2 regions of the Clostridium sp. JNZ X4-2 genome follow, and region 2 is predicted to be linked to the other one. Evidence: a T-box and tRNA genes for the amino acid it is inferred to sense, from the RefSeq annotation. Region 2 holds a T-box; the other holds one or more tRNA genes.
What was found. A T-box is a leader RNA that pairs with one kind of tRNA and senses whether it is charged. The one in region 2 lies ahead of proS (proline--tRNA ligase), so its partner is inferred to be a tRNA-Pro.
Positions count from the first base shown of each region.

Region 1 (15,526 bases), 360 kb from region 2:
AAATGCTGGATTAATTAAAATTTCTTTCTAATAGTTTTATTTTATTTTCATCTTTGAAGTCTTCTATGGAATGAACACCAATCATATCCAATATTTTGTTCATGCAGTCACTGTCTATGGAAACTTTTATTTTAGAATTTTGTGCAAATTTATCCACATGAATTTTACCTTCCTCTTTTGGTATAAGTGCTTTAGGGCCTCCAACGCATCCCCCGATACATCCCATTCCTTCAATAAAATTAGCTTCTATTTCACCATTTTGAGCTTTGGTAAGTATGGATTTGCATTCTTTTACTCCATTTGCTTTGATTGCCTTGAATAATTTATATTTTTCTGGGAAAATCCTCTCTACAGCTTCACTTACTGCAATTGATACTCCACCTGTACGAGCATACAGCCTTCCCCCTCTAGAAGCATATTCCATAGAAGGTTCTCCCTGTAGTTTATAGGGATATATATTAAGAGTATCAAATATGTCTTTTACCTCAGAAAAGGTCAATACAAAGTCTATGTCATGAATTATATCCTTTTCTTTTGCTTCTGACTTTTTAGCAATACAGGGTCCTATAAAAACCACCTTGCAATTGGGGTTTAATTTCTTTAGTATTCTTCCTCCGGCAGCCATGGGAGAAACAGAAGGTGATACATATTTTATCAAGTTGTTATAAATTTTTTTTAACATACCAACCCACATAGGACAACAGCAGGAAGTTATCATAAGGTCCTTTTCGTCTTTCACATAATTGTCAAATTCTATGGCTTCCTTTAAAGTAAGCATATCTGCAAAAAATGCCACTTCAATCATGTCTGTAAATCCTAATTTTTTGAAAGCACTTCTAAGTTGATCCATGGATACATTATTTCCAAATTGTCCTATTATGGCCGGAGCTACTATAGCTATTACTGGAGAATTACTTTTTAATATGCTGGCCAGTGGAAGAAATTGAACCTTATCCATTATGCCTCCATTAGGGCAAACATTTACGCAAAAACCACAGTCAGTGCATTTGGTGTTATCTATGTATGTACTATTTTTGTCAGTATCCACTAAAATAGCATCAAACGGACAGGACTTCTGACATAAGGTTTGGCCATCCCCATCTGTGCATTCCATAGAGCAATGTTTAACCTTATTGACTATTTTCTCATCTGAACTGTAAGATTTTATTGCCCTTTTTAAATCATCTATGAAATTAGAACTGCAGTCTAGATCAGTACCACATAGTGAAGATATGATTTTGCAGAGTTCCTGCTTGTCAATTTTACTCTGTGATAAAATAAGTTTTACTTTATCTTCGAAATTTCCATTATAATATGAGTCTATTATAGATTTGAATAGATCCCTATATTGATCTTTCATGTTATTTATTACAACTCCTTTTTATATTTTTACCACCATATATTACCTTAGTTTTTACGTAATTAAAAGTTTTATTCTATACTATAATAACATAATAACTATTATCAGGCTAATCCTGTAATTAAAATGTTAATATTAATAAAATGGGAAGAAGAAATTATTAGGTTTTTGACAAGTTCCATAATTACAGCCAGCCTACGGATCAGGATAATCCGCTGTGGTGTTATCCTGATAAGTCCGAAAACAGACTCTGCTGAACCATAAAAGCAAAGGAAAAAATAACTTGATTTGTTTAATAATATGTGTTATACTTAATCAAAAGCTTAAATGAATCGTAATTAATTTAAACACAGATATATTTCAATAAGTACTTAAAATAATATGTATTTTATTATCGAAATTTTATTTAGTGTATTATGGTTGTTACAAAGAGTTTAAGAAATAAAATTTTGGAGGTACTTATTATATGACAGGTACAGTTAAATGGTTTAATGGAGAAAAAGGATATGGATTTATTACAGGAGAAGATGGAAAAGATATTTTTGCACATTTTTCTCAAATAAATTCAGATGGTTATAAATCACTTGATGAAGGTCAAAAAGTTTCTTATGATGAAGGTAAGGGACAAAAAGGACCACAAGCAGAAAATATTACTGTTCTTTAATCTAGTAAATATTTATCCCTTAGATATATATATCTAAGGGATTTTTTGTATTATAAATTTGGAAAAGGTGGGTATTATTAAAATATTAATAAACTTAAATCACATTAAACCCACCTATATCAATGGTCGGAGTGACAGGATTCGAACCTGCGGCCTCTTGCTCCCGAAGCAAGCGCGCTACCATCTGCGCTACACCCCGTTTATATAATGTATTATAACATATATTATATAAACGTTACAATGAAAATTTATATTGTGCAGTATATTATTTTGCAGTTATATTAGAATTATCACCTTCACCCCTTGTAGGAACTGTAGACATTAGAAAACCTACTAATATGGATACTAATGCTGGAGATATTATGTTTATATAAGCTATATAAGAGGTCCTGTATAGTATCAATGCACTTAAACCTGTTATAAGTAAGGTTGTGAAGAACAGGTAAATTATAAATTTAGCAAAGGATCTAAAAAATTTTTCATATAGCTTGTGTCTTGTAGGACCGCTAATTATTTTTACAAATAGGAAATAAGATAATAAAATTAAAAATATGTCAACTGACGCAGATATTAAAAAGTTCTTCAAATTAAAACACCTCCAATGGCTTATCAATTATAGTATTACCTAATTAGAAGTGTTTTACACCTGATTATAGATTTTATCCCATGGGCTTGTTAAGACTTTCACCTTATAAAGTGCGGTATAAGCAGGGTTACGATACTGGATAAGTTCTTACTCTAAAGGATAACGTATTCTAAATGCTAAAGACACTAAGAATACTGTTAATAAGGTTTCGGTGGAGAAAAGAACTTCTTATGATCTCCACCTGAGTCTTAGAGGAAGTTGGTAACATACTTTTATTGCAGGTACATCTCACCTATTTTAAAAACATCTCCTGCGCCTATAGTCAAAAATAAATCACCTTCATCCAAGGTATCTTTTAAATATTGAACTATTGAATTAAAATCTTTAATATTGCTGCATTTTGTTCCCCTTTTTGAAATAGCCTGGGCCAGCATAGCGGAACTTACTTCTCCAGTATCTTTTTCTCTTGCCGGATATATATCTGCAAGTATCAGTTCATCTACATTGTCAAAGGCAGAAGTAAATTCCTTAAATAAGTTTATGGTTCTTGAAAATGTATGGGGCTGAAAAACACAAACTATTCTTTTATGAGGATAGTTTTGGGCAGCACTCAAGGTTGCCTTGATTTCAGTGGGGTGATGAGCGTAATCATCCACTACTGTAACACCATTTTTTTTACCTTTAATTTCAAACCGCCTGTGAGTGCCTTTAAAACTTTCCAGACCTTTTTTCATATCTTCAATTGATATATTTAAAATCAAGGAAACAGCTATGCTGGCTAGAGCATTTAATACATTGTGTTTGCCGGGAATGTTTAAGTGTAAGGAAAATACAGCTTTATTATCCCTGTATACTTTAAAACAGGCACATCCCTTTTTATCAAAAAGTATGTCCCCGGCTGTAATATCGCCGCCATCTATTCCGTAGGTAATTACATTGCAGTTTACATTAGACATTACTTTTGCCATCCTCTTATCGTCATTGCAGCATACCAGGTATCCATTATGAGGGATCAGCTTGGCAAACTTTACAAAGGCGTTCTGCACATTATCTATATTTTTGTAATAATCAAGGTGGTCAGCATCTATATTTAAAATTACACCTATAAATGGAAAAAATTTTAAGAAGGATTCCTTGTATTCACAAGCTTCTGTAATAAAATATGGGCTGTTTCCTATTCTAACATTTCCATTTATTATATCCAGATTGCCTCCTACTAATATAGTGGGATCTAAGTTGGCATTTAGTGTTATAGAGGATAACATAGAGGTAGTAGTAGTTTTGCCATGGGTTCCGGATACTGCTACATTGTATTTGTGACCTTTCATTATATTTCCTAAGAATTCTGCTCTGGTCATCATAGGAATGCTAAGAGCCTTAGCTTTTAAAAGTTCCTCATTATCTTTGGAGATGGCAGCAGTATATACGATCAAATCTATATCTGGAGTTATATTTTCAGCAACTTGGCCTATATATATTTGAGCACCTATTGATTTTAACTTATCCGTTGAGGGGGAAGACTTAACGTCAGAACCTGATACTTCAAATCCTTTTTCAAGTAAAATTTCAGCCAGACCGCTCATGCTTATTCCACCTATACCTACAAAGTGTACTTTCTTATTTTTTATAAAATCAAATGACAATTCAAATCACTCCTTCATATTAACTAACCTATCAATAATTATATACAAAAATTAGTTAAAAAACACAAGAAAATTATATTTCTATGATAAAATATGATTTTTTCACAGAGATGTTTTATGGATGAAGGTTATGATAAATAAGTATTGATTAAAAACAATTTTTAGAATACAATATGAATAATAGAATAAGATCTTAGAGTATTATTCGTAAGATCATGTAGATAGGTGATAAAATGCAAAAATTTAGTAGAAATCATAGAATAGCGGCAATAACGAAAGTATTACTTGAAAATCCCAACAAGATAATGGGATTAAATAACTTTACTGATATGTTTAATACTGCCAAATCGACAATAAGTGAAGATATAGTGGTAATTAAAGATACTTTAAGTAAATTAAATATGGGGAGAATGGACACTGTGGCAGGAGCAGCAGGCGGGATCAAATATATATGCGGTATATCTCCTGAAAAGACTAGAAAATTTGCTGAAAAGTTATGTATTATTTTGAAAAATAGAGAAAGAATAATACCAGGTAATTTTTTATATATGACAGATATAATGTTTAATCCTAAGATAATACATACAGCGGGAGTGATTTTAGCATCTATTTTTATAGAAAAAGGTGTAGATTGTGTAGTTACAGTGGAAACGAAGGGAATACCGTTAGCATATGAAGTTGCTAGAATGCTTGGAGTTCAGCTTGTAGTTGTAAGGAGGGAAACAAAGTTTACAGAAGGATCTACTTTGACTATAAATTATGTATCTGGTTCTACAGGAAGAATCCAAAATATGTCATTATCTAAAAAAGCACTGAAAAAAGGAAGCAGATGTATCTTTATTGATGACTTTATGAAGGCAGGGGGAACTGCCATGGGTATAATTGATCTTTTAAAAGAATTTGAAAGTGAACTTTTAGGCATAGGATTCTTAATAGATAATGTAGGAATTCCTAAGAAGTTAGTGCAAAATTATGTATCAATAGTGGATTTTAAAGGAATTGATGAAAATGGGAATGCCTCATTATCCCCTTCACAAAGGTTCATCTAATAAAATTTTCAAAAAATTTTATTAGTTTTTAACAAAATAAGAAGGAAAAATATAAAATATAGAGAATAGTATATACATAAGCATCTTGGAGGTGGATTTATATGCAAATTACAGACGTTAGGGTAAGAAAAATTGCTGCCGAGGGTAAGATGAAAGCTATTGTTTCAGTAACCTTCGATAACGAATTCGTAGTTCACGATATAAAGGTTATAGAGGGACAAAATGGTCTTTTTATAGCAATGCCAAGCAGGAAAACTCCTGATGGAGAATTTAAAGACATTGCTCACCCAATAAATACTCAAACAAGAGAAAAAATACAAAAAGCCATTCTCGATGAGTACGAAAAAGTAAAAAGCGAAGAAATTGCTACCGAGCAAAAGACGGAGGAATAATAAAAAGGAGTATTTACTCCTTTTTATTATTCCTCCGTCTTTTTTGTATTTAAATATAGTTGAAAAATACTTTTTCAACTACCATTCCCAAAATTTAAAATTACCTATAAGGTTGCAAATAATTTTTATATAAAATATAATATTATAGGATGTTTTAATAATATGGTGTAGAAAAAAGTGGATTTATACCACGAAGAGGTGTTAAAATGTATAATTGTGCTATAATATTAGCGGCTGGCCAAGGGAAAAGAATGAAATCTTCTACTCCTAAGGTCTTGCATAAGATCTGTGGAAGAGAAATGGTGAACATAGTTATTGATGTTGTAAAAAAGGCACAAATAGAAGACATAGATCTTGTAATTGGAAATGGTGCAGAACAGGTAAGGAAAGCTACTGAAGGTTGGAATGTGGGTTATTCCTTTCAAAACAAGCAATTGGGTACTGGGCATGCGGTTTTATGTGCGGAGAATTTTTTAAGGGACAAAGAGGGAACAGTAGTTATATTTACAGGGGATTCACCTTTGATAAAGGAAGGTACTATAAAAAAAATGCTGGATTTTCACAATAAGTGTAGGTACAAAGCTACCATATTGACATCTGTGATTAAGGATCCTACCGGATATGGAAGAATTATAAGGGAGAAAAATGGAGATGTACTCAAGATAGCTGAGCATAAGGACTGTTCAGCGGAAGAATTAAGAGTTAATGAAATAAATTCGGGGATGTATTGTTTTAATATAAAGAGCCTTGTTGAGAGCTTAAATAAATTACACAACAATAATGCTCAGGGCGAGTACTATCTGACAGATGTTATAGAAATATTAAAGAGTAAGGGAGAAAAAATAGGTGCACTTCCAGTAAATGCTCAGGAAATTATGGGGGTCAATTCCAGAATACAGCTTTCAGAAGCTGAAAAGGTTATGAGGAACAGAATAAATAGAATACATATGGAAAATGGAATTACACTTATTGATCCTGCTACCACTTATATAGGTTTGAATGTTGTAATAGGCAGGGATACTGTAATATATCCTGGAAATGTGATTCAGGGAAATACTACTATAGGAGAAAATTGTATATTATATCCTAATTCCCGCATAAAGGACAGTTTAATAGATAATAACGTCACAGTACAAAGTTCGGTTATATTGGATAGTAGAATAGGTGAAAGTGTTACTATAGGGCCTTTTGCTTATATAAGACCTGAAAGTGTAATAGGCAAATCCGTTAAAATAGGTGATTTTGTAGAGATAAAGAAATCTACCATTGGAGATAAGACGAAAGTATCTCATTTGACATATATAGGTGATGCCAAGGTGGGAAAAGGATGTAACTTTGGCTGTGGAACTGTTGTGGTGAACTATGATGGCAAAGTGAAAAATAAAACTTTAATTGGAGATAATTCATTTATAGGATGCAATACTAACCTGGTGTCACCAGTTAAGGTAGATGATGATACATATATAGCAGCAGGATCTACTATAACGGAAGAAGTACCTGAAGGTTCACTTGCCATAGCCAGGGCCAGACAAGTGAATAAGGAAGGCTGGGTATATAAAAAAGGATTAAAGAAATAAATTTTAGGAGGGCTTTACATAATGATAACCCATGGTAAAAATATTAAGATTTTTGCAGGAAACTCCCATCCTGAGCTGGCTAAAGAAATAGCAAATATTTTGGGAGCCACAGTTGGAGATTCAAAGGTTTCAACTTTTAGTGATGGAGAAATATCTGTAGACATTAATGAAACTGTAAGAGGAATGGATGTATTTATAGTTCAATCTACCAATGATCCTGTAAATGATAATTTGATGGAACTTTTGATTATGATTGATGCATTTAAGAGGGCATCTGCAGGAAGAATAACTGCAGTAATGCCTTATTATGGATATGCCAGGCAGGACAGAAAGGCTAAAGCAAGGGATCCAATTACAGCAAAGCTTGTAGCAGATATATTGACAGCAGCTGGAGCGGATAGAGTTCTTACTATGGATCTTCATGCAGCACAAATACAGGGATATTTTAATATACCTTTAGATCATCTTCTGGGAGCTCCTATTTTAGCAAAATATTTTATACAAAAGGGATTCGATGAGAGAGAGGATATAGTTGTGGTTTCTCCGGATCTTGGAAGCGTAACAAGAGCTAGAAAATTTGCAGATAAACTTCATGCAACCATAGCTATTATAGATAAGAGAAGACCAAAAGCCAATGTATCGGAAGTAATGAATATAATTGGAGATGTAAAAGGTAAAACTGCTATATTGGTAGATGACATGATAGATACAGCTGGGACCATAACAAATGGTGCTCAAGCACTTATGGACAGAGGGGCAAAAGAGGTTTATGCATGTTGTACTCATGCTGTGCTGTCGGGGCCGGCAATAGAAAGGATAAAAAATTCTGTTATAAAAGAGTTGATAATGCTAAACACAATAAACCTGAAGGAAAGCAAAATGCTGAATAAATTTAAAATATTATCTATAGCTCCAGTGTTTGCAGAAGCCATAAGAAGAATATATGAAGATATTTCAGTAAGTAAATTATTTGAAGATTAGCTAAAGAAGAGCATGTGGAATTCATTTTCCATATGCTCTTCTTTAAAAATATAGACTTATTTTGTAACTTATTTGTAACTTTTAAAATAAGAGCAGCATTTGTATAAAAATATATGATAGATTTAATATAAATAGCAGTTAATTTTTTAATAATTATAAGAAATTATAAATATTAGTGTAATGAATTAAGAAATATAGTTGATAATAAATAGATAATATAGATAAAAAAGATTGATTAGGAGGATAATGATGGAGGGCTCAATAGGCAAGATCTTGATTGTAGATGATGATGAGAATATTTGCGAAGTAATAAAGATGTATTTAGAAAGTGCAGGATATAAAACGCAGGTTGCAAATGATGGCAAAACAGCAGAAACACTATTTTTGGAGTATAAACCGGATTTAGTATTACTGGACATAATGCTTCCAAATATAGACGGTATAGATGTGCTTAAATGGATACGAAAAGAATGCGAAACTCCTGTAATTATGCTTACTGCAAAGGGAGAAACTTTTGATAAGGTTTTAGGACTTGAGCTCGGAGCAGATGATTACATAGTAAAACCTTTTGAACCAAAGGAGATGCTGGCTAGAATTAAAGCAGTGCTGAGAAGATATAGTGTGGATAATGACAGCAAGGAGGTGCTGAAATTCGAACAGTTGACTATTGATATAAATTCATATACGGTTGTTTATAAAAATGAAGAAATAAAAATGCCCCCCAAGGAATTTGAACTGCTGTATTATCTGGCAAGCAATAAAAATAGGGTATTTACCAGAGAGCAGCTGTTATGTGAAGTCTGGGGATATGATTATCCTGGAGACTCCAGAACAGTAGATGTGCATATTAAAAGGCTTAGGGAAAAACTTCAAGGTGGACTTAGCTGGCAAATAGAAACAGTATGGGGTGTGGGATATAAGTTTGAGGTGAAATAGATGAAAAAGGGTTTATTTTCAAAACTTATGGCTGCATTTATTGCAATTATTATAGTAAGTTTTGTAATGACAGCAGCTTTTTTATCCTATTGGTTTGAAAGTTATTATTTTGAACAGAGGGAAAGTGAATTGCTTAAAGAGTCTCAATTCATAAAGTATAAGGCAATCCAATATTTAGATGGAGATTTGACACGAGATGATATAAATGAAACCTTAACTTATATAGGAAATTACTTATCGGCAGATATATGGCTGGTGGATAACTACGGCTATGTATATTCCGTATCAAGAAATGAACACAAAAAGTTGACAGGTACTTCAAAACAGATAGTTACTAGTGATTTACAGGAACTTAGAGAAAATAAAACAGTAGACAAAACCGGGACTTATTCAGATATATTTACAGCTCCAGTACATACCTTCGAGGTACCAATTTTTTCGAATAAGGTCTTTAAAGGTGCTATAATGATGCACACGTCCATAAGTGAATTAAGAGGGCCTTTAAAAAGGGTATATGAAATAATATGGATATCAGCAGTTTTTGCCATTATAATATGCTGCGTTGTAATTTATTATTTATCTCAGAGGATAATTATAAAACCACTTAAGGTAATTAACTATGCAGCAGATAAAATATCTAAAGGTCAGGTTGAAAAAAGAGTTGAAATTGAATCAAATGATGAAATCGGGGAACTTGCAAAATCTTTTAACAGCATGGCAGATTCTCTGGAACAAGTGGAAAAGAACAGAAGGGAATTTATATCCAATGTATCCCACGAGATAAGATCTCCTATAACATCTATAAAGGGGTTTATTGGAGGAATGATTGATGGTGTTATTCCGGCAGAAAAACAAAATTATTATCTATCTGTGACCTACTCTGAAATACAGAGACTCACTAGGCTGGTAAATGACCTTTTAGATTTATCAACTATTGAATCAGGGCAGCTTAAGCTTAGAATAGAAAAAGTGGATATAAATGAAGTTATAAGATTATGTGTTATAAAGTTTGAAACTAGAATAAATGATAAAAGGCTTAAGGTAGATGTACTTTTAGAAGATGATAAACTTTATGTAGCAGTAGATAAGGATAGAATAACCCAGGTGGTTACAAACCTGATAGACAATGCTATAAAATATGTAAAAGAGGATGGAAACATAAAAATTTTTACCAGGATAAAGGGTGAAAAAGTATTTATATCCATATATAATGATGGTTCCAGTATACCAGAACCTGATATGAAACATATATGGGATAGGTTTTACAAACGTGATAAATCCAGAACTTCAAAGATAAGTACAGGACTTGGACTTCCCATTGTAAGGAGTATACTTACCCAATTAGGTGAAGACATATGGGCTGAGAACAAGAAACCTAATGGAATTATGTTCACATTTACTTTGAAAAGAGTTTAACAAATTATTTTATTTTGTTCATATTTGTGTAAAACTTTTTTATTATAATAACTCTAGATTTCAGATATTATGAGGTGTATTTAATGAATAATAACAACGGATATGATAACATAAAGGATGTTTCATGGGAGAACGTAGAATCCGATAAAGCAAAAATAAAATTTGTAAACAGCAAAAGAAGATCAAATATGATAAGATTAGGAAAAGTAGTTTGCTTTATACTGGTGGCAGCTGTTTCAGGAGGTGTATCCGGAGCCTATATGAGCAGCAAAAAGGAAGCCACTAAAATTTATACGCCTAATAATCAAATAGTAGTTGAGTCACATGAGAGTACTGGTAAAACTAACTTGCAAAATACATCAGAAAATTCTATAACGGAGGTGGCAGAAGCTGTTAGTCCCGCAGTAGTAGGTATAAGCAATAAGGCAGAAGATTATTTTGGACTGCAGGACTTAGGAAGTGGCTCTGGGATTATAATCGATTCAAATGGATATATAGTTACAAACTATCATGTAATACAGGGAGCAGATAAAGTTATGGTTAAACTGTCCAGCGGGAAGATACTGGATGCATCTGTAGCTGGAGTGGATGAAAAATCAGATCTGGCTGTAATAAAAGTGAATGCAAAAAACCTTCCTATAGTTAAGTTGGGCGATTCCTCCAAAGTGAAGGTGGGGGACATTGCAATTGCTATAGGAAATTCCCTAGGCGGAGAATTTCCAGGTTCAGTTACAGCTGGCATAATAAGTGCACTAAATAGAAAAATAGAGTATAATGGAGTTATATATAAGGTTATTCAGACAGATGCAGCTATGAATCCAGGAAACAGCGGGGGACCTCTTTGCAATATACAGGGTGATGTTATAGGTATAAACAGTTTGAAACTAGGGACTGATTCTAATATAGAGGGAATGAGTTTTGCCATAACTATAAATGAAGCAAAGAATATAATAAAGTCACTTATGAGCAATGGCAAAGTTTCAAGGCCTGATTTGGGTATAGGCGGAGAAAGTGTAATATCCAAGGATAATAAAATTCAGGGAATATATGTTGAACAAGTGGAAAAGAATAGCGGGGCTTCAGCTGCCGGTATAAAACCTACGGATATATTAATAGAATTGGATGGAAAGAAAGTAAAGAGTGTATCAGATATAGAAATTATATTAGAGGGACATAAAGTTGGAGAAAAAGTTCAGAGTAAGATCTGGAGAGATGGGAAAGTTATAGAAACGGAGATAACCTTATCTGAAATTAAATAAGATAATATAGAGAGAAGTTTAAATTATGATATCAATACTGGGATTGGAGCAAATTAATGTTTTTGATAGTTGGTTTGGGAAACATAGGTACGAAATATGAACACACACGACACAATATAGGATTTGATTCTGTGAACTTACTGAGCGATAAGTATAATATTCCCATAAATAGAAAAAGATTTAAAGGATTTTGCGGAGAAGGTATAATAGAAAACAACAGGGTGATATTATTAAAACCAAGTACTTATATGAATTTAAGCGGGGAAAGTGTTGCAGAAGCTGTAAACTTTTATAAAATAGACAGCAATAACATAATAATAATGCACGATGACATAGATATTCCCATGGGGAAACTTAGAATAAGAACTCATGGAAGTGCAGGAGGACATAATGGAGTGAAAAATATAATACTGAATTTAGCTACAGACCAATTTTTAAGGATAAAAATAGGTGTAGGTAAACCTGAGGGGCAGCTTATATCTCATGTTCTGGGTAAGTTTTCCAAAGATGACAGAATTCATATGGAAAAGGTTTTAGCAGTTAGCGAAGAAGTAGTGGAATGCATTTTAAAAAGTGGTGTAGAAGAAGCCATGAATAGATTTAATGGATTGACCCTATAGGTTTGTATAATTGAAGTGCTGGATCTAATTGGTTTCTACATAAATAAAATAATTTGGTGAAAGAACCGTATAATCTCTCTAAAGGAAAGAGATTGACGGTTGTTGTGCGTTTAATTAAAGATGTTTAGGGTTGAAGTTTATAGATGAATATTATGGTGAGTAATTCATTGGGTCATAATGGATGAATAAATTTATAGGGTGGTTGTTAAAATGAGATTAGAAGGGCTTATGAAACCTATCAAAGAAAGTAATAAGTTTAAAAGTATTATAAATGAAATAGAGAGAAAGAAGTTTCCGGTGGGAGTATATGGACTTTCAGAATCTGCCAGAAGTTATTTGATATATGGAGTATATGAAAGGCTGGATAGACCGGTTTTAATTGTCACTCACAGTGATGTAGAAGCTAGAAAACTGTATGAAGACTTATCTTTTTATTTACCACAAGTATATTATTTTCCCGCTAAAGAGGTGGTATTCTATAATATAGATGCTATATCTGGAGACTTGAGATGGGAAAGGCTGAAAGTAATAAGAGAAATATTAAATTCACATAAAAAGATTATAATAACTTGTGTGGAGTCATTGAGTTCTGTGTATATTCCTGCAGAATTATATAGAGATTACATATTTAAGATATCAGTGGGAAACAATCTGGACTTAAAAAGTATTACTGAAAAACTAATTCAATGTGGATATGAAAGAAGTGAAGTTGTAGACTCAAAAGGACAATTTTCTATCAGAGGAGGTATAATGGATATTTACTCTCCTATCTCGGAAGAACCATACAGATTGGAGATGTTTGGAGATGAAGTGGAGTCTATTAGAAGCTTTAATTTGGAATCTCAAAGAAGTATTGAAAAGGTGGATAGTATAGAAGTTTTTCCTGCCAGAGAAATTATACTTGATAAAGATAAAATTGAGATGGGCAAAAAAGGCATACAAGAAGATTTGACAGTGGTAGTAGAGAAATTAAAAAAATTAGAAGATAATGAAGCAGTTAAGAGAATAAAAGAGATCACGAAGAAAAACTTAGAAACCCTTGAGCAAAGCTGGAATTTTGAGACTATTGACAGTTTCCTACCGTATTTCTATAATAAACCTTCTACCTTTTTAGACTATGTAAAGGATTATTTTATAATCATGGATGACGTGCAAAGATGTGAAGGTAAATTAAATAGTGTATATTTTGAGTTTGAGGAAAATTATAAGAGTTTTTTGCAAAGAGGGAATATACTGCTTAAACAGAGCAGAATGCTCATTGATAGATCCCAGCTAACGGAAAAGCTCAAAGACAGGGAAAGTATTATATTGGATCCTATAGCCAAGGCGGTTAAAACATTTCTACCTGTTTCCATAATAAATTTTTCACAAATAACTCTTAATAATTACCATGGACAAATGGATCTGCTTATTGAGGATATAAGGGATAAAAAATCCAAAGGCTTTAAAATATTAATTTTATCAGGCACAAGACCTAGAGGAGAAAGGCTGGTTGATACTTTAAGGGACAGGGATATAGACAGCAGTTATAAGGATGTAATACGTGAAATTAAACCTGGAGAAATAGTTATAACTTTTGGAAGTCAGCTAAAAGGATTTGAATATCCAGAGCTTAAATTAAGTGTAGTTTCAAGTAAGGAGGTTTTTGGAGAGGCCAGAAGAAAAAATATAAAGAAAGCTGCAAGAAAAGGAGCAAGTAAGATCAAAAGCTTTACGGAATTAAAACCAGGTGATTTTGTAGTTCATGTCAACCATGGTATAGGTGTGTATAAAGGAATAAAACAGTTGGAGCTTCAGGAACATAAAAAGGATTATCTGGAAATCGTATATGAATCTGATGATAAATTATATGTACCGGTAGAACAGCTTGATATGGTACAAAAGTATATAGGCTCCGAAGGCAAGACGCCTAGAATAAGCAAATTGGGAAGTTCGGAATGGGCAAAGGTCAAAAAGAAAGTAAAAAAGTCAATAGAGGAAATAGCAGAAGACCTGGTAAAATTGTATGCAATTAGATCTACTTTGAAAGGTTATAAGTATTCAAAAGATACAGTATGGCAAAAACAGTTTGAAGATGAATTTCCCTATGAAGAAACACCAGATCAATTGTCAACTATCCAGGATATAAAGGAAGATATGCAATCAGATAAAGTCATGGATAGACTGCTTTGCGGAGATGTGGGTTATGGTAAGACCGAGGTTGCCGTAAGAGCTGCTTTCAAAGCTGTAATGGATGGAAAACAAGTTGCCTTTTTAGTTCCAACTACAATATTAGCACAGCAGCATTATAATAATTTTATTCAAAGATTTTCAGATTTTCCTGTAAAGATAGATATGATAAGCAGGTTTAGAACTCCTGCTCAGCAAAAGCTTACAATAAAGGCTGCGAAAGTTGGAAATGTAGATATATTAATTGGAACTCACAGAATACTGCAAAAGGATGTTCAATTTAAGGATTTGGGCCTTCTTATAATAGATGAAGAGCAGAGATTTGGTGTTAGTCATAAAGAAAAAATCAAAAAGATTAGAAAGAATGTAGATGTATTGACTTTAAGTGCAACACCTATACCGCGAACTCTTCACATGTCCCTGGTAGGAGTCAGGGATATAAGTGTTATAGAAACACCTCCAGATGAAAGGTATCCAATACAAACTTATGTGGTAGAATATAACGATCAATTGATGAGGGATGCTATACTGAGGGAAATAAGCAGAAAGGGGCAGGTCTATTTTGTATACAATAGGGTTGAACATATAAGAGAAAAAGCCTCTTACATATCAAAATTAGTTCCAGAAGCCAAGGTGGCGGTGGCTCATGGTCAAATGCAGGAAAGAGAACTTGAAAATATAATAGTGGATTTTATGAATGGCAAATATGATGTTCTTGTATCCACTACTATTATAGAAACTGGTATGGATATACAGAATGTAAATACCATGATAATATATGATGCAGATAAAATGGGGTTATCCCAGCTCTACCAGCTGAGGGGGAGAGTTGGCCGAACCAATAGGATAGCTTATTGCTATTTGACTTATAGAA
Region 1 covers NZ_CM142685.1:3,441,979-3,457,504, reverse strand. Annotated here, with positions in the region: gene ACYUJ6_RS16675 ([Fe-Fe] hydrogenase large subunit C-terminal domain-containing protein) at 11-1,360, opposite strand; gene ACYUJ6_RS16670 (cold-shock protein) at 1,827-2,024, shown strand; tRNA gene ACYUJ6_RS16665 (tRNA-Pro) at 2,148-2,223, opposite strand; gene ACYUJ6_RS16660 (hypothetical protein) at 2,290-2,610, opposite strand; gene murC (UDP-N-acetylmuramate--L-alanine ligase) at 2,883-4,253, opposite strand; gene purR (pur operon repressor) at 4,487-5,302, shown strand; gene spoVG (septation regulator SpoVG) at 5,404-5,694, shown strand; gene glmU (bifunctional UDP-N-acetylglucosamine diphosphorylase/glucosamine-1-phosphate N-acetyltransferase GlmU) at 5,901-7,271, shown strand; gene ACYUJ6_RS16635 (ribose-phosphate diphosphokinase) at 7,293-8,252, shown strand; gene ACYUJ6_RS16630 (response regulator transcription factor) at 8,502-9,188, shown strand; gene ACYUJ6_RS16625 (sensor histidine kinase) at 9,189-10,604, shown strand; gene ACYUJ6_RS16620 (S1C family serine protease) at 10,688-11,863, shown strand; gene pth (aminoacyl-tRNA hydrolase) at 11,920-12,483, shown strand; gene mfd (transcription-repair coupling factor) at 12,694-15,526, shown strand, end outside.
Region 1: it has a tRNA-Pro gene. The T-box ahead of proS (proline--tRNA ligase) is inferred to sense a tRNA for this amino acid. The anticodon was not compared.

Region 2 (15,526 bases):
TATATCTTCATTTTGTTTATTCTTTAAAATTTTCAATATCTTTATGTTAGTATCTGTATAAACAACATCATCAGCATCTTTTGTATTTGCTTTAACTTTAACTGGAGAATCTTTACCTGCAACTTGACCAATAACAATCAAATCTGCATTTTTTGTTATCCATTCTGGTTTTTTAACTTCAGAATTATAGACGTTACCTGTAACAGTTACAACTTTAGGACTGTGAACTTTATTATAATTGGAAAAGGAAATGTATCCAACGCCAACAATGGCGGCTAGGGAAACCATAACTATTCCTTTTTTACTTAAAGATTTTAAATCTATCATATATATCCTCCCCTTTGTATAATAAGTTTAGTAGTCAATTTAAGTGTTATTTCCAGCAAGTAATCGGCAATAAAACTACTGTTTGCAAAATCTCAATTCTATGATTTTTATAAATTGTAAATATACCAGAAAATATGAAAAATATATTTAATAATATAGATATAAAACATATAATATTTCTTTTTTCACTGCCATGCATTCGGATTAATGCCTGTATTAATTACAGCACTTAAAAAAATTATTTTTTATAGTATATCTGATATACAGGCCATTGTCCAATATATTTAAATATTGCTAATTATCCATCAGGATCGTCTTATCCAAGTACATAGAAGTATTTATCTCCAATTTTAAGAAGTTGGGAGTATTAATAATAATAGCGTTCGGGTGAATTTATCAAAAGTTTCATTTTATGTCTGCATTATATAAAAAATGTATTTTCCCATAATCTGAGATAAGTGGACAAACTGTTAATAAAGTGTTACCATATGGAAAATGATGAAAGTGGAAACTTTAAAAAAGGAGCAAAAGATAGAGTGAATAAGAAAAAGATAGTTAGTTTACTGCTAACGTTAGGAATATTAGTTACACCGATTGTAGCACCACAGTATACAGCTGTAGGTAATTTAACTAATAAAGTATACGCATACGATGGTAGCATACAAGACGGAAATAAGGTACAGAAAGAGCCTTTGCAGACGGACACAGGTCTTGTTGGAGAGGGTGTTACCGCATCAGCCAGAATGTCGGAGTCATCAACCTATGAGGAACTTATGGCTTCGCCATATAAAGTAGAAATGCCTGCCGATGTTTTACAGCCAGATGGAAGTGGATATATAGGATTAGATATGACTAAATTAAACGTAGATGGGAAGATATATCACTATAGCTGGCTCAATGGAGAACTTAAAGAAGACAAGTTTGTAGAAGTACGTAAGATATATGTAGCAGAAACAGGAGCAATAGAAAGAATCTACTCCCATTGCATATTTGGTGGTGCTGAGCATAGTTTGATACAGTATGCAGATGCAGTTCCTTCCGCAACATCGGATAATGAACTAAATCCATATTTAAAGAGATATACAACAAACTGGGGAGACTTAATGAACCCAAAACCGTTTATTGACCCTAACGTGGGGGCAGATAATAACGGAAATTATGTAAATAAGGGCAGAAGTAATGCAAAACTAAAGCCAGATGCCAATGGATATGTGGTGGTTTATTCTGACTTACTTGATACTAAAGGTAGGACAGTCCATATAGGAACTACTAATGAGGACAGTGGATTTGTGCATTATGGACCAATAACAGGCGATGAACCAGTCAACTTCAGCAATGCTACTTATGATTCAAGTAAATACGATGATTTTGGGAATCGAAAGGATGAAACTACTCCTACGCAGCCATCTGATCCAACTACTCCTACTAATTTTAAGGGTATAAATGTATCACGTTTAGCTGGATTGGATAGAAAAGAAACTGCAATGAAAATAGCGGATAATTATTTAGGCAAGAATAAGGCAAATAATATAATAGTAGCAAACGGATATAACTACGCAGATGCACTTGCAGGAGCACCTTTAGCAAGACAGTTAAAAGCACCAATACTACTAGTAGGTGGATACGAAGATAGTCAAGACGTTTTAAATTATATAGAGAGCCATTTGGCGGGTAATGGAAAAGTAACTATACTTGGTGGCAGTGCTGTAGTACCTGACAGCTTTAAAAATTGGTTTATTGCCAATGGCGTAAGCTCTTCAAATATAACAAGATATGGCGGTAATGATAGGTATGAAACAGCCAGCAAGATAGAAGGAGCTATAACTACTCCGACTACAGACCCAATATTTATAGCAAGTGGGGAAAACTTTCCAGATGCACTTTCAGCATCTCCTATAGCATCTTCAAGGGGATACAGGATATTCCTTACAAGAGATAACGAGGAATCTAGCTATCTCAGTGATTATCTAACGAAGAATAAGCCATCAAAGGTTTATATTCTTGGAGGTACTGGTTCAGTCAGTACCGAACAAGAAAACAATATAGCCTCACAAGTGGGAAATAAGAATAATATAAAAAGGCTGGGTGGTACTACAAGGTTTGATACTTCAAATTCTATAGCAGAAGAATTCAAAGATGGTGCAACCAATGCTATCATAGTAAATGGGGATGATTACCCAGATGCAATCTCTGGAAGTATTATAGCAGATAAGACACCTTCGATAACCTTACTCACTCCATCGTATAATATTTCAGGAATAGAAACATTTTTAGGCAATAATGTGGGAATAAAAGATGGTTTATTGTTGGGAGGAGAAAAGGTACTTTCCGAAAGTTTAGAAAGTTCGCTGTCAAAGTAATCAAGTATTCTTAGGTTCAGATGGAGTTTACTTATAAGGAATGCTTACTCCGCCTATATAGGAATATAAAAGTTCAAATATAAAGTATTAAATTCGGTTGATTTTCGGTCTTGACTGAAAGTCCTCATTATTTGATATTTAATATTTGTTCTTTTAACTTTATATCAATGGCAGCGTTCGGATAAATGTTATCTAAATATACAACCAATAAAAATACCAGCTATTTTTTGTAGCTGGTATTTTACACAACAAGACTTTTATACGTGATTTACATTTTCCACTATTAGCTCCATGAAGGTATCCGGTGACACCACTTTTACAGCAGGATTCTTGTTCAGCTGCTTTACAACTTCATCTATGTCACTCATGCTTTTGCTCCAGGCATGCACGTATACAAAGGTATAGGCGTAAGGCGTACTTGTATCTGTATAGCCATCCTTTACATATCCATTTATTTTATTTATTAAATCACCATTTTCTCCTATTCCTGACCAGAGTAAATCTCTGCAGGATACTACAGGTTTGCCGTTACTCCATATTATTTTACCCTTGTAATCATCCTGCCTGTTGTAATTGAGATAAAATATACCTTGAATATTTGGATAGGCGGTGTATTTATCCCACAGATCTTTATTGTAAAATGACCAGTTGTCTAAGACAGATACGTATTTTTGATCCACATCTTTCATGTAACTGTTTAATCTTTTTAAATAGGGAGTTAGTGAATCCGGTTTGAATTCACTTGGATACATGTATCCATTGCCGGAAGGGGATACAATAAAGTAATCCCTGAAGGTGTTTGGAGAGGCACTTTTATAATACATTTTAAGTACAGTGGGTGCCAGTTCGTACAAGGATGGACTTATACTGAAGCCCATGTTGAAACTGCCTCTTTCAGCTGAACCATACCATTTGGAAGAGCCAAAATTACTTCCAAGATTCCACTGCTGATTGTCTCCGTCTGACATTATAAAGGTAACATAATGGGTGTTTTTGGGGGCTGAGTTTTTTATGGATTTCAATCTATTTTTTTGAATTAAAGGAGAAGAGGGGAAGGCACTTAATACTGTCAAGTTGTAGGACCAGTCTGCCGGAACCACGCTCACTCCATTTCTGGAAGCTGCACTTATGTTTCCCCCTTCGTCAGGGCCCCATCCAAGGCAGGTGGAGTCTTTACTCATAGATCCAAAAACCTTATTCCTTAGAGAAAAGTCTTTTGGGTCATCTTCGTAGAATACCAGGGATTTGCTCATTATACCGTAGTCTCTGAGAGCGGCATCTCTATTTGGAGACAGCTCAATTACTGTGGAATGGTTCAGCCCCTTATTCCACAGGTTGTTATATGCCCAGTATTTGTCGGTATTTCTACAGTCCTGCTGCATTTTTATGCCGTTATTCTTGACTTTGGTTTCCAGGGATTTGTCTACAGCTATGGAATCTTTTAAAGCTGCAAGAGAACAGGCATTGTTTATGGAAGGATCTTTTTTGGAGAAATTATCATAGAGTACATAGCCTTTTACAAAGCTTTTGAATTTATTCAGCAGGTACCAGGGATCCTCCACCATGCTGTAATTTACCCCATAATTTTCTTTCAGATCCTCCAGCCATATTTTATAGTCCGGCTGATTTTTATTCAAAGTATATATTTGAAAATCGGATTTATTTGATATAACTCCCTGGAGAGTAGTTATCATGGTATTTTCAGCAGGACTCAGGCTGTTTTGCCGTATTACGTAAAGATATTTTGGCATTTTGGAGTTCTTTATATAGTAGGAATGACTTGAAAAAGCACTTACATCTGTAACAAATAAATTGCTTAAAAAAATCAGGATAATTGCCGTAATTAAATTTTTTAATCTCATATAAGGTTACCTCCTGATTTTAGTATGTGGTTTTTTATATAATTGATTCCTGCAAGTATTTTTATAAAAACATTTTTATAATAAAGAAGGAATTTTAAATTATTTATAGAATATAACAGATATAAACATAAATGAACAAAAAATATGTTCGTTTTAAACATGGAGGACAAATGATGTTGCCTGAAGAAAGACGTAGTAAAATAGTGGATATCTTAAAAAAACATGGCAGGGCAGAAGTGGATATACTGGCAGATAAATTGAAGGTATCAAAAATGACAATACGCAGGGATCTGGAATTACTGGAGGATAAAAAACTTCTGCTGAGAACTCATGGCGGAGCGGTGTACAAAGACATCATAAGTTATGAAGTACCTTATATAGATAAAGAAGTCATAAATAAAAATGAAAAGGAGAGAATAGGCAAAAGGGCGGCAGAACTTATAAAGGAAGGGCAGTCATTGATACTGGATGCAGGAACTACTTGTCTTGAGGTGGCTAAGAATATAAAGACAATGGAGGATATTACTGTAATTACCAATGACATTAAAATAGTAATGGAATTATTTAAGTATACTAATATCAGGCTGTTTTGCACAGGAGGTATAGTCCAGGGAAAAGTGGGGGCTTTAATTGGAAGACATGCAGAATTATTAATACAATCTTTTAATGTGGATTATGCATTCATAGGAGTTACATCGGTGAATAGCAATTATGCTGTTTCTACACCAACTGCTGAAAAGGCTTACTTAAAAAGATTGATGATGAATAATGCCAATAAATCCGTACTTTTGGCAGATCATAGCAAATTCAACAAAACTTCTTTTTCAAAGGTTTGCAGTATAGACGAAGTGAGTATCTTGATAAGTGATATAAAATTAAAGGATAATATAAAAAAAGATTTGGAAAGGTTTGAAACAAAATTGTATTTTGTTTGATTTAAGGAGGTTTTTATATGCCGAGTGTTTTAGTGATAGCTGATGATTTTACAGGTGCAAACGATACAGGAGTGCTGCTGAAGGATGAAGGAGGGTTTGAGGCTGTTTCATTTTTAAGCTGTAATGATATAGAAAAATTTCATTATGATAAGGACGTATTTTGTGTAAATACTGATACCAGAGATAAGGAAAGTCAGTATTCTTATGCTTTGGTAAAGGATATAACCGGCAGGTTTAAAAAGGATGTAAAATTAATAAGTAAAAGAATAGACAGTACCCTTAGGGGAAATGTAGGAAGTGAAATAGATGCTGTACTGGATGAACTGGGGCCGGAGTATAAGGCTATAGTTGTGGCTTCTTATCCTTCCTCAGGGAGAATATGTTTGGGAGGATACATCCTGGTGAATGGAATACCACTGGAAAAGACTAATGTTTCCAGTGACGTTAAGACTCCCGTGAAATCATCCAATGTGATAAGTATTATAAAATCCCAAAGCAAAAAATCTATTGGATATATACCACTGGAGAATGTTTTAAAAGGTGCTGAATTTTTAAGGGGAGAAATAGAAAAGGATTGCAGCAGAATAATTGTGATAGATGCAGTATCCAATGAGGATATCATGGTTATAGCAGATGCCTGCACATCTTTGAAAGAAAAAGTGGTTTGTGTAGATCCGGGACCTTTTACTTCTTATCTTTCTATAAATAGATTAAAATCAATTAAACCCTCACCCTACAGATCATTGATGGTTATAGGAAGTATTACAGAACTGACCAGAAAGCAGCTGAAATATTTTAAAGAACACAGGGAAGTGTTGATTTATAATGTAAATGTGGATAATTTAATAAATGATTTTGAAGATGAACTTAAAAAGGCTTTGGATTATATGCAAAAAGGCTGTGAAAATTATAAATACATATGCATCACCACTTCTCTCATAAAAGCTGAGATAGAGAGCGGCATAAGTCTGGATGTATCCAATATTATATCTGACAGGCTCAATAGGATAGCTAGGGCAATTTTAGATATGAAAGACTTTAATATTAAATTGGTGTATTTAAGTGGGGGTGATACAGCTCAGGGATTTTTAAAAAACATAAATTCCATTGCAATGGAGATAATAGAGGAAATAATACCCCTTGCGGTTTATGGAAAGATAATAGGGGGCCAATTTCATGGATTACATGTATTGACTAAGGGAGGATTAATCGGAGATGAAGCATCTATGGCTTTTATAATGTCAGCTATAGAAAAAAATATTGAAAGAGGTAGCAGAGATGAGTAAAAAGATTATAGCAGTACCAATAGGAGATATAGCAGGAGTCGGACCTGAAATAGCAGTGAAATCCCTTAATAAAAAATTTATTTATGAAAATACAAAGCCTTTGTTGGTAGGTGAACTGAAAGCCATAAGGAGAGCATTAAAGTTAACAGGCATAGAACTGGAGATCAATGTAATAGACAGTGTTAAAGAAGCAAGATTTGAATTTGGGACTATTGATTTAATAGATTTAAACAATGTGGATTCAGATAGGATAGAATTTGGTAAAATACAGGCAAAGGCAGGCAGGGCAGCTTTTGAGTTTATAAAAAAATCTGTGGAACTTGCACAAGCTCATGAGGTGGACGCCATAGCCACCACACCTATAAATAAAGAGGCCTTGAAGGCTGCAGATATAAATTATATAGGTCATACTGAAATATTGGCGGGTCTTACAAACACTGATGATCCTATGACTATGTTTCAAGTACGCAATCTAAGAGTGTTTTTCTTGACCAGGCATGTGTCCCTGGCAGAAGCTGTGGAATCTATAAAGAGGGAAAGAGTGTATAAATATATTTTAAAATGTAATGAGGGACTTAACAGGCTGGGATTAAAAGATTCCAGAATTGTAATTGCAGGTTTAAATCCTCATGGCGGAGAACATGGATTATTTGGATGGGAAGAAGTGGACGAAATAGTACCTGCTGTAGAAGATGCAAAAAAACAGGGCATAAATATATCAGGGCCTATAGGAGCTGATTCCGTATTTCATATAGCATTAAACGGCGGTTATGATGCGGTAATATCACTATACCATGATCAGGGCCATATAGCTACCAAGATGGTGGATTTTGAGAGGACAATTTCTGTGACTGTAGGACTGCCATTTATAAGGACATCTGTGGATCACGGTACAGCTTTTGATATTGCAGGAAAAAATATTGTGAGCTCCGTCAGCATGGAAGAGGCAATTAAATTAGCTTATAAATATGCAGAAGTATACAAATAAAAAAGGAGTTGATATAAAAATGGAGTCATCATCAAAAAGATGGGTCAGAATTATACCAGTGGCATTTGTAATGTATATGACAGCTTATATGGATAGAATCAATGTATCCATGATACTGCCGTATATAGACAAGTCATTTAATCTGTCAAGTGCAGATATTGGTATAGCTGCAGGAATATTTTTTGTAGGGTACATGGTATTGCAAATACCGGCTGCCATATTGGCAGATAGGTGGAGTGCCAAAAAAGTTGTATTTATACTTATTATGCTTTGGAGTGTGGCAGCTATGTGTACTAGCCTGGTTCAAAGCAAAACACAGCTTTTTGTATTGAGATTGTTGCTGGGAGTTTTTGAGGGTGGTGTATGGCCATCGGTTTTGGTTCTTCTTGCAAAGTGGTTTCCATCAGGAGAAAGAGCTCGTGCAAATGCCTTCTGGATGATCAATATGCCATTATCCGCTGTTATCATGGCACCTATTACAGGCTGGTTGTTATCAATAACTAGCTGGCGTATAGTGTTTTTAATTGAAGGAATGCTGCCTCTTATATGGGGATTTGTATGGTGGTTTTCAATTGAGGACAGTCCAGCTGTTTCTAAATGGGTATCACCAGAAGAGAGAAAATATGTTGAAGATACAATTGCAAAAGAAAATGAGAATAAACCTAAGGGAACTGGATATGGCTCGGCTTTTAAAAATCCAACTGTAATCTGGCTGCTTGTTGCATATTTCTTCTGGATGTCAGGTTTTTATGGATATACTATGTGGGTTCCAAGTGTTATAAAGGACTTTAAAGGACTTAGTTCTTCTTTGGTTGGACTTATAAGTGCTATACCATTTATTTTTGCAATGATAGCAATGGCATTCAATTCATCTCTGTCTGATAAAAGAAGGCAAAGAGAAATACATGTTGCCATACCACTTCTGATTGGCGCTTTTGGACTTATTGGAGGACAGTATTTAGCACATACGGCAGTTACGAAAATGATATTTTTAGTTATATCAGCTATAGGAGTGTATGCACCTTATGGTCCATTTTGGGCAATACCTACAGATATATTGAGACCGGAACTGGCAGCAGCAGCTATGGGACTAATCAACGCCCTTGGAAATTTGGGAGGTTTTCTCGGACCATATATTGTAGGATGGATTCAGGGAAAGTTTGGTGGATATCTGGGTTTCATTGTTTTAGGAATATTTTTAATAATTACAGCTATTGTCTCCATGGGAATTAAGGCCAGCAGAAGTAAGGCATCTGAAGCTAAATAAAAAATTCATATTTTATTTAGATATGCTTTTCATATAAAGGTTTTCAATGTATTATTAATATGTACTTTAATGCACTATTAGTTAAATAATAGGAGGTAATAAAATTGAAAATACTTCTTGCGCCAGATTCATTTAAAGGTAGCTTGTCATCAAAAAATGTATGTACTGCACTTAAGGAAGGTATACTTAGAGCAGCACCTAATGCGGAAATAATTGAAGTTCCCATTGCAGATGGAGGAGAAGGAACTGTAGATGCAATTATTACATCTGAAGAAGGTAAAGAGTATACTGAATATGTTACAGGACCGCTGGGAGAAAAGGTGGAAGCCCATTATGGAATTTTAAAGGGCGGTACGGCAATTATAGAAATGGCTTCAGCTTCAGGGTTATATCTTATTCCCGAGGATAAACGAAATCCGCTTATAACTACGTCCTTTGGTACTGGCCAGCTTATAAAAAATGCTTTAGATAGAGGATGCAGAAGATTTATAATCGGAATTGGCGGCAGTGCTACAAACGATGGCGGGGCAGGAATGCTTCAGGCGTTAGGTGTAAGATTTTTAGATCAGCAAGATAATGAACTTTGCTATGGCGGCGGAAATCTTAATAATCTGGTAAAAATCGATTTGAATAAATTGGATAAGAGAATTTATGAAAGCCAATTCACTGTAGCTTCTGATGTAAATAATCCACTGTGTGGTGAAAATGGAGCTTCAGCTGTATATGGACCCCAAAAAAATGCCACCCCTGAAATGGTTAAAGTGCTGGATGATAATTTAAGGCATTATTCAAATGTCGTAAAAGATATTTTTAATAAAGATTTATCTGAAGTTCCAGGTGCAGGTGCAGCCGGGGGCCTGGGATTTGCACTTATTGTGTTCCTAAATGCAGAATTAAAAAATGGAATAGATATTGTAATAGACATTACAAATATGGAGGATAAAATTAAAAACAGCAATTTGATTATAACAGGAGAGGGAAACACTGATTTTCAAACTTCTTTTGGGAAAGCACCTTCTGGTGTTGCCAAGCTGGCGAAAAAGTACGACAAACCTGTAATCATATTGTCCGGCGGCCTTGGAAAAAATTATAAGGATTTATATGACATAGGAGTAACCTCATTGTTCAGCATTGTGGATAAGCCCATGTGTCTGGAGGATTCCATGAAATATACACCTGATTTAATCAAGAACAGGATAGAGGATATCATAAGAACCATATTGGCATTTTCCCGTTGATTTTTTGTATTTCGGATTTTAAGTTTTATTTTAAAAATAATGGCAAAATCTATTGACAATAAATAGTTTATATTCTATTATATAAAATAAGTTATGATAGTTTAATTAAATATTTAAAATTCAAAGAAGAGGATTAGTAAGCAGAACATTCTTTTTAAGAGAGGGGACGGCAGGTGGAAGTTTCCAAAAGAATATGCTGAACCTGCCTTGGAGTTCTGTACCGAATAACAGTAGGATACAGCGGCAACTGCCGTTAAAATCGCAAGTGAAGTGAGTATGTTTTATATTTAAATATATTAATCAGGGTGGTACCACCGAAATATAACCTCGGTCCCTTTTTTGGGGATTAGAGGTTTTTTTATATTTAAAATATATTTTACAAATTAAGTTAAAGTTTTATTAGATATTGGAGGTAGTTAAATTGGATAAAAAATTAGTAGAACAGATAACATCCAGAAGTGAAGATTTTGCACAATGGTATACTGATATTGTGAAAAAAGCAGAGCTGGCAGATTATTCAAGTGTAAGAGGATGCATGATAATACGTCCTTATGGATATGCAATTTGGGAGGGTATTCAGAAATATGTGGATACGAAAATAAAGGAAACAGGGCATGAAAATGTATATATGCCTATATTTATTCCAGAACATTTGCTGGAAAAGGAAAAAGAGCATGTTGAAGGATTTGCACCGGAAGTTGCATGGGTAACTGAAGGAGGAAATGAAGAGCTTACAGAAAGATTGTGTGTCAGGCCGACTTCAGAAACTTTATTTTGCGATCATTTTGCTAAAATCATTCACTCATATAAGGATTTGCCGAAACTCTATAATCAGTGGTGCTCTGTAATAAGGTGGGAAAAGACCACCAGACCATTTTTGAGAACAGCAGAATTTTTGTGGCAGGAAGGTCATACAATACATGCCACTAGAAAAGAAGCTGAGGAGGAAACCAGATATATATTGGATTTGTATTCCAAATTGTGTAAAGATGTCTTGGCCATGCCGGTAATTCAGGGTAAAAAAACCGAGAGCGAAAAATTTGCAGGTGCTGTAGATACTTATACTATTGAAAGCCTGATGCATGACGGAAAGGCTCTCCAGGCGGGAACATCCCACTATCTTGGTGAAAATTTTGCCAGGGCATTTGGAATCCAGTATTCTGACAAGGAAGGTAAACAGCAGTATGTGCATTATACTACCTGGGCTGTAACAACAAGATTGATAGGAGCTATAATAATGGTACATGGAGATGACAACGGCATGGTAATGCCGCCTAGAATAGCTCCAATACAAGTCATTATAGTACCTATAGCACAGCATAAAGCTGGAGTGCTTGAAAAGGCAAATGAATTAAAGAATATACTGTCAAAGTCTTTAAGGGTGAAAATTGATGACAGTGACAAGACACCAGGCTGGAAATTCAGCGAGTATGAAATGAAGGGCGTTCCCGTCAGACTTGAAGTAGGACCAAAAGATATTGAAAAAAATCAGGTGATATTGGCAAGAAGGGATACTGGAGAAAAGACAGTAGTGTCCATGGACAATTTGGAAAATGAAGTAACGGATCTTCTGGACAAAATTCATGATGCAATGTTTGAAAAGGCAAAATCCTTTAGGGACAATAATACCCATGATGCCCTAAACATGGATGAATTTAAGGATATAGAGGAAAATAAGACTGGTTTTGTCAGGGCTATGTGGTGTGGAGATCCTAAATGTGAAGAAAAAATCAGGGAGGTTACTGGAGCAACTTCAAGGTGTATTCCGTTTGAGCAGGAACATATTTCAGATACTTGTGTATGTTGTGGAAAGAAAGCGGATAAACTAGTTTATTGGGGTAAAGCATATTAAATCCATATGATGGTAAATTGGGAACAATGCGGAAATAGTAATTTTTGCATCATTCATTTATTTCAGTGAGTGAAAATATGATTTGAATATCAATGCTGATTATGATTAAAAATACTGTCAAATTTATTATTAATAAATGATTTTGACGGTATTTTTATATATAATTATATTGATTGGACTATTGGTTAAAAATAACTTTGAAAATATTTTGTAAATATTATTAGAAAATGGTACATTTATTGTTATAATATAAGTAGAACTATAAGCTGAAATAAAGTGGAGGCTATAATATGTTTAACAACAAAAAATTTAATAAGAACAAGTGGAAATATCTTATTTATTATGCATTATTGGCAGCTATGATTATATTCATAGCCAATGAGTATATTAACGGGGTTAAATCCCAGCATATAAAATACAGTGACTTCATGAATGATATTAATCAGAATAAGATTTCTGAAGTGCAGGTAAGTAAGGATAAACTGATTATAATTCCCAAATCTCAGGACATAGAAGATAAAGGAAAAGTTCTTTATACAGAAAGAATAGAAGATCCTGATTTAGTTAAAAAGTTAAATAGTGCTAAAATTCAATATGGAGGAATACCGCAGGAAAATACTGTACTAAAAGGATTTTTTACAAATTGGGTTTTGCCGTTTATAATAATTGCATTTTTGCTTCAGCTGTTTTTAGGAAAATTAAATAAGAAAATGGGCAGCGGAGTAATGTCTTTTGGTAAAAATACTGCCAAGATATATGCGGAAAATGAAACTGGTGTGAATTTCAACGATGTAGCAGGGCAGGAAGAGGCAAAGGAATCCTTGATGGAAATTGTAGATTTTTTACATAATTCCCAGAGGTATGTGGACATAGGTGCCAGACTTCCTAAGGGAGCTCTTCTTGTGGGACCTCCCGGTACAGGGAAGACTCTTCTTGCAAAAGCAGTGGCTGGTGAAGCTAAAGTGCCTTTTTTCTCAATATCAGGTTCTGCATTTGTGGAAATGTTTGTAGGAATGGGTGCTGCAAGAGTAAGGGACTTGTTTCAGCAAGCTCAAGAAAAAGCTCCTTGTATAGTATTTATAGATGAAATAGATGCTATTGGAAAAAGCAGAGATGGAAATATATCGGGAAATGACGAAAGAGAGCAGACCTTGAATCAGCTTTTGGCGGAAATGGATGGGTTTGATTCTTCTAAGGGAGTAGTTATACTGGCAGCTACAAATAGACCGGAGGTTTTGGATAAGGCTCTTTTGAGACCTGGAAGATTTGATAGAAGGGTTATAGTGGATAGACCTGACTTAAAGGGAAGGGAAGATATTTTAAAAGTACACATAAAGGGTGTAAAAGTTTCACCGGATGTGGATTTAAATGAAATAGCGAAATCCACTCCAGGAGCTGTAGGTGCAGATTTGGCCAATATAATAAATGAAGCGGCATTGAGAGCTGTTAAAAATCACAGATCTCAAGTAAGGCAGGAGGATTTGGAAGAAGCTGTAGAGGTAATTATAGCCGGTAAGGAAAAGAAAGATAGAATACTTTCTCCTGGAGAAAAACAGCAGGTGGCTTTTCACGAAGTAGGTCATGCACTTGTAGCAGCTCTTTTGAAGCATACGGATCCTGTTCATAAAATAACTATAGTTCCCAGGACCATGGGGGCATTAGGATATACCATGCAGCTGCCTGAAGAGGAAAAATATTTAAATACAAAGGATGAGATGATGGATCAGATATGCGTCATGCTTGGCGGGAGATCTGCGGAAGAAGTGAAGTTTAACAGTATATCTACAGGTGCGGCCAATGATATTGAAAGAGCTACCCAGACTGCCAGAAGCATGGTAACAATTTATGGAATGTCAGATAGGTTTGATATGATGGCACTTGAGTCCATTCAAAACAGATATTTGGATGGAAGACCGGTTCAAAACTGCAGTGCGGAAACAGCTTCAATTATTGATGAAGAAACTTTAAAGATAATAAGAAAATCCCATGAAAAGTCTAAAAAAATTCTTCAGGATAATATAGAACTGCTTGTGAACATATCTAAAAGGCTTATAGAGAAAGAAACCTTAATGGGGTATGAATTTATGAGCATGATAAAAGATTATAATGAAAAAAAAGGAGCAGGATCTCCTAGTACAGGAGTTTTGACTTCAGATTCTGATAATGTATAGGGTGGAGATATGAATATGTGGAAAGGTGATTTAAAAGGTGAGCCAGATAGAGAAGTTCAATTAAACCTTGAAGGAGAAAAGTTAAGAAAAGTACTGAATGAGATAAATACATATATGATAGATAGTATAAAGCTTAGAAAAGAAGTTATTGATTATATTTTGGATTTGAGGAAAAAGAATCTGGAACAATATGAAGATGATGAAGATAAGCTCATTGAGTATTTTGATCATGAAATATATACAAAAGAAGAGCAATTTAGATTGGTAAACAAGAGCATAAAAGAACTTACTATACTGAAGGATTCGCCTTATTTTGGAAAAATAATTTTTGAAGATGAGTATGGCAGGGAAAAAATATATATAGGCAGATTCGGAATGAGCAATAGAGAAGATTATGAGCCTGTCATAGTGGATTGGAGATCTCCTGTGTGCAGTTTGTTCTATTCAGGAAGCTTGGGGCGGGCTAGCTATAAATCACCTATGGGAACAATAGAGGCAGATATACTTGGTAAAAGGCAGTTTATTATAAAAAAGTCAAACCTTATTGGAATGTTTGATTCCAATATGGATGTAAAAGATGAAATATTACAGATGGTGTTAAGTAAAAATGCCGGTGAAAAATTGAAAGACATAGTGATGACTATACAGAAGGAGCAGGATGCTTTAATAAGGCAGCCCAGGGAAGGGGCTGTTGTAGTAAATGGCATAGCTGGCAGCGGAAAGACCACTGTGGCATTGCATAGGGTAGCTTACTTGTTATATAATTACAGAAAGTTACTCCAGGGAAAGGTGCTTATATTAGGACCCAATAGCATATTCATGGATTATATTTCTTTGGTATTGCCCAGCTTGGGGGAAGAAGAAGTTACTCAGCTTACATTTAGTGAATTTGCCCGTGGTATTCTGAACTTACCGGATATGATGGATCTGAGGGAGTACATGGAAAATATCTTAAGTGGAGATGAGCAGTTCATCCATGAAATAATTTATAAAAATTCTTTAAGATATGCAGCTGATATAGATAAACTAATCAGCAGCATAGAGAAAAATTATTTTGTGGCAGAGGATGTACTATTCTATGACAAAATAATAGTGACTAAAGAGGAAATGGAGAAAATGCTTAAATATTACTTTAAGGAGATGCCGCTGTTTAAAAGAAGCATAAGATTGAAAAAGGTCATATATTCAAGGATAAAAGATGAAAGAAATCTTTTAGTAAGACATATACAAAAAAAATACA
Region 2 covers NZ_CM142685.1:237,189-252,714, forward strand. Annotated here, with positions in the region: gene ACYUJ6_RS01340 (hypothetical protein) at 1-327, opposite strand, end outside; gene ACYUJ6_RS01345 (cell wall-binding repeat-containing protein) at 816-2,687, shown strand; gene ACYUJ6_RS01350 (GxGYxYP domain-containing protein) at 2,945-4,549, opposite strand; gene ACYUJ6_RS01355 (DeoR/GlpR family DNA-binding transcription regulator) at 4,723-5,484, shown strand; gene ACYUJ6_RS01360 (four-carbon acid sugar kinase family protein) at 5,502-6,770, shown strand; gene pdxA (4-hydroxythreonine-4-phosphate dehydrogenase PdxA) at 6,763-7,758, shown strand; gene ACYUJ6_RS01370 (MFS transporter) at 7,778-9,025, shown strand; gene ACYUJ6_RS01375 (glycerate kinase family protein) at 9,130-10,263, shown strand; T-box leader at 10,378-10,602, shown strand; gene proS (proline--tRNA ligase) at 10,685-12,115, shown strand; gene ftsH (ATP-dependent zinc metalloprotease FtsH) at 12,406-14,286, shown strand; gene ACYUJ6_RS01390 (HelD family protein) at 14,302-15,526, shown strand, end outside.